2 linked regions of the Caballeronia sp. LZ062 genome follow. The protein of the gene in region 2 interacts with the protein of the main gene of each other region in a pairwise test. Links are inferred from orthologs where the notes say so. Each region holds a gene or a part of one and is shown on either strand. Other genes may lie near its edges. The genes, in order: nusG and rho.

Region 1 (3,283 bases), 2.0 Mb from region 2 along the record:
AACCCTCATGCACCACGTTCGACAACGGCGTCCGACTGTTAGGAGTATTTCAAGCGATTGGTGACCGTCTGCTAACGATCGACAACCAACTTCAACCACTGCAAAACTGTTTCGGGTTCGCCATCTGCGTTGGCTTGAATTAAGGCGCCGCCCTACTGCTGCGCCGCCACCAACGGTCTTTGACAACCGGTTGCCCAACTAAACAACTGTCGCGCAACCGCCCAAAGCCCTTGAGAACGCGGTCTGTCGACCGCGTCGAAATCCTTTTACTGCTGCGCCAGCGTGGATTGATCCACGCGAACGCCGACACCCATCGTGCTCGACAGCGCGACCTTGCGCAGGTACACGCCCTTGCTCGTTGCCGGCTTTGCCTTGTTCAGCGCATCGATCAGTGCCGACAGGTTCTGACGCAGCGAAGCGGGTTCGAACGAAGCACGGCCGATCGTGCCGTGAATAATACCGGCTTTGTCGACGCGGAACTGCACCTGACCAGCCTTGGCGTTCCTGACCGCTTGAGCGACGTCCGGCGTCACGGTGCCAACCTTCGGGTTCGGCATCAGGCCGCGCGGGCCGAGGATCTGACCCAACGTGCCCACCACACGCATCGTGTCCGGCGAAGCGATCACGACGTCGAAGTTCAGGTTGCCGGCCTTGACTTGCTCAGCCAGATCTTCCATACCGACCACGTCGGCGCCCGCTGCGCGAGCTTGCTCTGCCTTGTCCCCTTGCGCGAACACTGCGACGCGAACCGACTTACCGGTACCGGCCGGCAGAACGACGGAACCACGAACCACTTGGTCCGACTTCTTTGCATCGATGCCGAGCTGGACAGCGACGTCGATCGACTCGTCGAACTTGGCGTTTGCGCATTCCTTGATCAGGCTCAGCGCGTCGTCGATCGGATACAGCTTCTGACGATCAACCTTGTTAGCAAATGCCTGAAGGCGCTTCGAAAGCTTAGCCATTTACACGCCCTCCACAGTGATACCCATCGAACGCGCGCTACCGGCGATGGTGCGCACGGCTGCGTCCAGATCAGCTGCCGTAAGGTCCGGCATCTTGGTCTTCGCAATTTCTTCCGCTTGAGCGCGGGTGATGTTGCCGACCTTGTCGGTGTGCGGCTTGCTCGAGCCCTTCTGCACTGCGGCTGCCTTCTTGATCAGCACAGTCGCGGGAGGCGTCTTCATGATGAACGTGAAGCTCTTGTCCGCGAATGCCGTAATGACGACCGGCACCGGCAGACCCGGCTCCATGCCCTGAGTCTGCGCGTTGAACGCCTTGCAGAACTCCATGATGTTCAGGCCACGCTGGCCCAGCGCCGGACCGACCGGCGGCGACGGATTGGCTTTACCTGCAGGAATCTGCAGTTTGATAAAGCCGACGATTTTCTTTGCCATGTTGAAAACCTCTGCTGAACGCAAGAGCGTTCGGTGAGTAATAGCGCGCGTTCGCCTTGACGACTACTGACGCTCCTCAACGGCCATTACGCGGACCGTAAGCGCGAATCGCGCGAGGCCAGTGACCTCGCGCGATAGATTCTTAAACCTTCTCCACCTGGCCGAATTCGAGTTCGACCGGCGTTGACCGCCCGAAGATCGTGACCGAGACACGGACGCGGGACTTCTCGTAGTTGACTTCTTCCACGTTGCCGTTAAAGTCGGTGAAGGGGCCTTCCTTTACCCGCACCATTTCGCCAACTTCGAAAAGCGTCTTCGGCCGCGGCTTTTCGACACCTTCCTGCATCTGCGACATGATCTTTTCGACCTCGCGCGGCGAAATCGGGCTCGGCCGATTGCGCGCACCGCCGACGAAACCGGTAACCTTCGCCGTGTTCTTCACGAGGTGCCATGTTTCGTCCGTCATCTCCATTTCGACGAGCACGTAGCCCGGGAAGAAACGACGCTCGGTGACCGACTTGTGACCACCTTTGACTTCCACAACTTCTTCGGTCGGGACAAGAATTTGGCCGAACTGGTCTTGCATCCCCGCCCGCTCGATGCGCTCCTGAAGCGCACGTTGCACGCTCTTCTCCATGCCGGAGTAGGCGTGCACCACATACCAACGCTTTCCACTCGGAGATGTCGGAGTATCGCTCATATCATTTCCAACCCAGAATCGCCGAGAAAATTACCCATTCGATCGACTTATCGCTAAGCCAAAGGAAGATGGCCATGATGAGGACAAATGCGAAGACCACCAAGGTGGTCTGCGTCGCCTCTTTTCGCGTCGGCCAGACGACCTTTCGAACTTCTTTGTACGAGTCCTTCGCAAACGCGATGAAGTTCTTACCGGGCGCTGAAAGTAGACCGACAGCCACACCGGCAATCACGCCAACAGCCAGAGCGGCGCCGCGGACGTACCATTCTTGGCCGCCGAGCAGAAAAAAACCCACGAACCCGGCCAAGACCAACAATACCCCAGCCACCAACATCAACTTATCGCTGGAAGTATTTACAGTTTCGACTGAAGGATTCGCCATAACACCTTAAACAGCGCCTCTTGGCGCAAGAATGTGGCAGGGGCAGAGGGAATCGAACCCCCAACCTTCGGTTTTGGAGACCGACGCTCTGCCAGTTGAGCTATACCCCTAAACCATTTGGGGCCGACGGTTCCGCCGACCCCGAAAACTACAGACTACCGAGAGATCTCTGGCTCTTACTCGATAATCTTCGCAACGACACCAGCGCCGACGGTACGGCCGCCTTCGCGGATCGCGAAGCGCAGACCTTCTTCCATGGCGATCGGGGCGATCAGCTTGACCGTGATCGACACGTTGTCGCCCGGCATCACCATTTCCTTGTCCTTCGGCAGCTCGATCGAGCCGGTCACGTCCGTCGTGCGGAAGTAGAACTGCGGACGGTAGTTGTTGAAGAACGGCGTGTGACGGCCGCCTTCGTCCTTGCTCAGCACGTACACTTCAGCGGTGAAGTGCGTGTGCGGCGTGATCGAACCCGGCTTGGCCAGCACCTGGCCGCGCTCGACGTCTTCACGCTTCGTGCCGCGCAAGAGAATACCGACGTTGTCGCCCGCTTGACCTTGGTCGAGCAGCTTGCGGAACATTTCCACGCCCGTGCAGGTGGTCTTCACCGTCGGCTTGATACCGACGATTTCGATTTCCTCGCCGACCTTCACCACACCGCGCTCGACGCGACCCGTCACCACCGTGCCGCGACCCGAGATCGAGAACACGTCTTCCACCGGCATCAGGAACGCGCCATCCACTGCGCGCTCCGGCGTCGGGATGTACGTGTCCAGCGCGTCGGCCAGGTTCATGATCGCCACT
Region 2 (2,941 bases):
TCGCTGCACACCGCGAAGAACTCGGACGGGTGATCCGCCGCATACGGATCGATCAGCGATTCCCGCTCGAAACGGCTCCAGCGGCGCTTCGGCACGGCATCGACGCGCGCGCAGAACTGGTCGTAGGCGTTGTCGAACACGTCGGACCAGGCGGTGTTGTCGAGGGGCGCGTGCCAGCGTCGAAAGAGCGGCGGATGCCCGTCCGCTTCGCCGTTCACCATGTCGATCTTGTGCGCGAACTCGTGGATTACGACGTTGTACGCGTCGGAACCGTCCGCCATCTGCGCGTCCTCCCACGAGAGCACGACCGGACCGCCTTCCCACGCCTCGCCGCTCGCGTCGTGCTCGATTTCGTGCACCACGCCGGCCTCGTCCTCCACGGTCTTTCTGATCACGAACTCGCCCGGATAGACGATCACGCCGACCCAGCCGTCGTACAGCTCGAGGCTCAGATTGAGCACCGGCAGGCACGCCTGCGCGGCAATCGCGACGATCATCTCGTCGGTCAGTTCCAACTCGTGCGCGGTGGAAAACGACTTCTGCGCGATGAAGAGGCTCGTCAGTTCGCGCAGTCGCTCGCGGTCGGGCGTGCTCAGATGGCCGAAGAACGGGAAGGCGTCGAGCGTGCGCTGCCAGAGAGCGTCGTCGATGGCGTACTTGCGCAGCGCGCGTTCGCGGCGTTGCGCGCCGAACCAGCGGGTGAAAAGGTTGGGCATCGGTCGGTCGAGTGGTGCGCGCGATCGCGCAGGAACAGACCGGATTGTACGGATGCGCGCGGCCGGCATCTTGACCACGCCCGAGGAGCCGATAAAAAAACCGCCTGACGATGCAGGCGGTTTTATGGGAAGCGCGAAGCGAGACGGAGGATCAGCCTCCGCCGCGACGCATCAGGTCGAAGAACTCGGAGTTGCTCTTCGTCTGACGGATCTTGTCGAGCAGGAATTCCATCGCTTCGACTTCGTCCATGTCGTGAATGAACTTGCGCAGCACCCAGACCTTTTGCAGCAGGTCCGGCTTGATGAGCAGTTCTTCGCGGCGCGTGCCCGACTTGTTCAGATTGATCGACGGATACACGCGCTTTTCCGCGAGACGGCGCTCGAGGTGCACTTCCATGTTGCCGGTGCCCTTGAACTCTTCGTAGATCACGTCGTCCATGCGGCTGCCGGTTTCGATCAGCGCGGTGCCGATGATGGTGAGCGAGCCGCCTTCTTCGATATTGCGTGCCGCGCCGAAGAAACGCTTCGGGCGCTGCAGCGCGTTGGCATCGACACCGCCCGTCAGCACCTTGCCCGATGCCGGCACGACCGTGTTGTAGGCGCGGGCGAGACGCGTGATGGAGTCGAGCAGAATCACGACGTCATGCTTCATTTCGACGAGACGCTTCGCCTTCTCGATGACCATTTCGGCCACTTGCACGTGACGCGCGGCGGGTTCGTCGAAGGTCGAGGCGATCACTTCGCCCGCGACCGAACGCTGCATTTCGGTGACTTCCTCGGGACGCTCGTCGATCAGGAGCACGAACAGCACGACGTCCGGATGATTCGCCTTCACTGCATGGGCGATGTGCTGAAGCATCACGGTCTTGCCGGACTTCGGCGATGCGACGAGCAGCCCGCGCTGACCCTTGCCGATAGGCGCGATCATGTCGATGATGCGGCCCGTCACGTTTTCCTCGCCGCGCATTTCGCGTTCGAGCGGCAGCGGCTTATTCGGATGCAGCGGCGTGAGGTTCTCGAACATGATCTTGTGTTTCGAGGCCTCGGGCGGCTGCCCGTTGACTTTGTCGACCTTCACCAGCGCGAAATAGCGCTCGCCGTCTTTCGGCGTGCGCACTTCGCCTTCGATGGTGTCGCCGGTATGCAGATTGAAACGGCGAATCTGCGACGGGCTGATATAGATATCGTCCGTACTCGCGAGATACGAAGTCTCGGGCGAGCGCAGAAACCCGAAGCCGTCGGGCAGCACTTCGAGCGTGCCGTCGCCGAAAATCGTGTCGCCAGCCTTGGCGCGCTTTTTAAGAATCGCGAACATCAATTCCTGCTTGCGCAGGCGGTTCGCGTTTTCGATCTCCAGGCCATTGGCCATCTCGATCAGTGCAGACACGTGCTGAGACTTGAGCTCGGATAAATGCATACGGATTTCCCGCCGGGGAGAAGAGGTGCGACAGAAAGATATGGGAGAAGAGGTGAGCGGAACCGCTCTAGGACTTAATACTTCTTGAAGTCTTGTGATTCTAGCATAGCACACGCCGCACGGGCCTCGGATAGGCCGGGGACGGGGCTTTTCGGCCGATGTTGTCGTGCGACAACATCGGCTCACGCGCTTTTCATTCGTATTGCGTGAAGGCGCGCGCGAAGCGGACGCCGATGAGGCCGACGCCCGCCTGTGGTGCAGTTACAGGTTGCTGTCGAGAAACGCGGTGAGTTGCGACTTCGACAAGGCGCCGACCTTCTGCGCCGCGACCGCGCCGTTCTTGAAGAGAATCAGCGTGGGAATGCCGCGCACGCCGAACTTGACCGGCGTGGACTGGTGTTCGTCCACATTGATCTTCGCGATCTGCAGGCGATCGCCGTAATCCTTCGCGACTTCGTCGAGGATCGGGGCAATCATCTTGCACGGACCGCACCATTCGGCCCAGAAGTCGAGCAGGACAGGTTTATCCGACTTGACGACGTCTTGTTCGAAAGAAGCGTCGCTGATGTGCTTGATTGATTCGCTCATTGTCTGAATACCTCTATTGATTCGAGGCCCGCGTTTGAATGCTCGCCACGATACACCAAAACTGGAAAGGATTTCGCCGCTTAACTTGCCGCTCGAAGGTCCGCCGCCGCGCGCCGGTTCGGGCATGAGCACGCACGGTCACGGCTAAGTCACATGCCATCTTAGCCTACTTTGCTATCCGTTGCCCGTGCCCGATAGCAGCGATCTGAGGGCGAAAGTA

What was found.
Region 1: the proteins of rho (region 2) and nusG interact in binary tests that used the Escherichia coli proteins (3 or more experiments, as listed by UniProt). The link is inferred for Caballeronia sp. LZ062 from one-to-one orthologs.

Annotation. Positions count from the first base shown.
Region 1 is NZ_JARTWB010000002.1:2,911,469-2,914,751, reverse strand. The notes cover bases 319-3,086. They hold nusG (transcription termination/antitermination protein NusG), read right to left. Parts: upstream 2,098-3,086; coding sequence 1,540-2,097; downstream 319-1,539. Other genes in these bases: tuf (elongation factor Tu), read right to left, coding at 2,656-3,086; secE (preprotein translocase subunit SecE), read right to left, coding at 2,099-2,479; rplK (50S ribosomal protein L11), read right to left, coding at 966-1,397; rplA (50S ribosomal protein L1), read right to left, coding at 319-965. In the rest of the region: more of rplA, read right to left, coding at 267-318; more of tuf, read right to left, coding at 3,087-3,283. UniProt on the Escherichia coli protein: Part of the processive rRNA transcription and antitermination complex (rrnTAC). The complex forms an RNA-chaperone ring around the RNA exit tunnel of RNA polymerase (RNAP).
Region 2 is NZ_JARTWB010000002.1:954,253-957,193, forward strand. The notes cover bases 1-2,885. They hold rho (transcription termination factor Rho), read right to left. Parts: upstream 2,134-2,885; coding sequence 868-2,133; downstream 1-867. Other genes in these bases: P9239_RS10545 (zinc-dependent peptidase), read right to left, coding at 1-716; trxA (thioredoxin TrxA), read right to left, coding at 2,395-2,721. UniProt on the Escherichia coli protein: Facilitates transcription termination by a mechanism that involves Rho binding to the nascent RNA, activation of Rho's RNA-dependent ATPase activity, and release of the mRNA from the DNA template.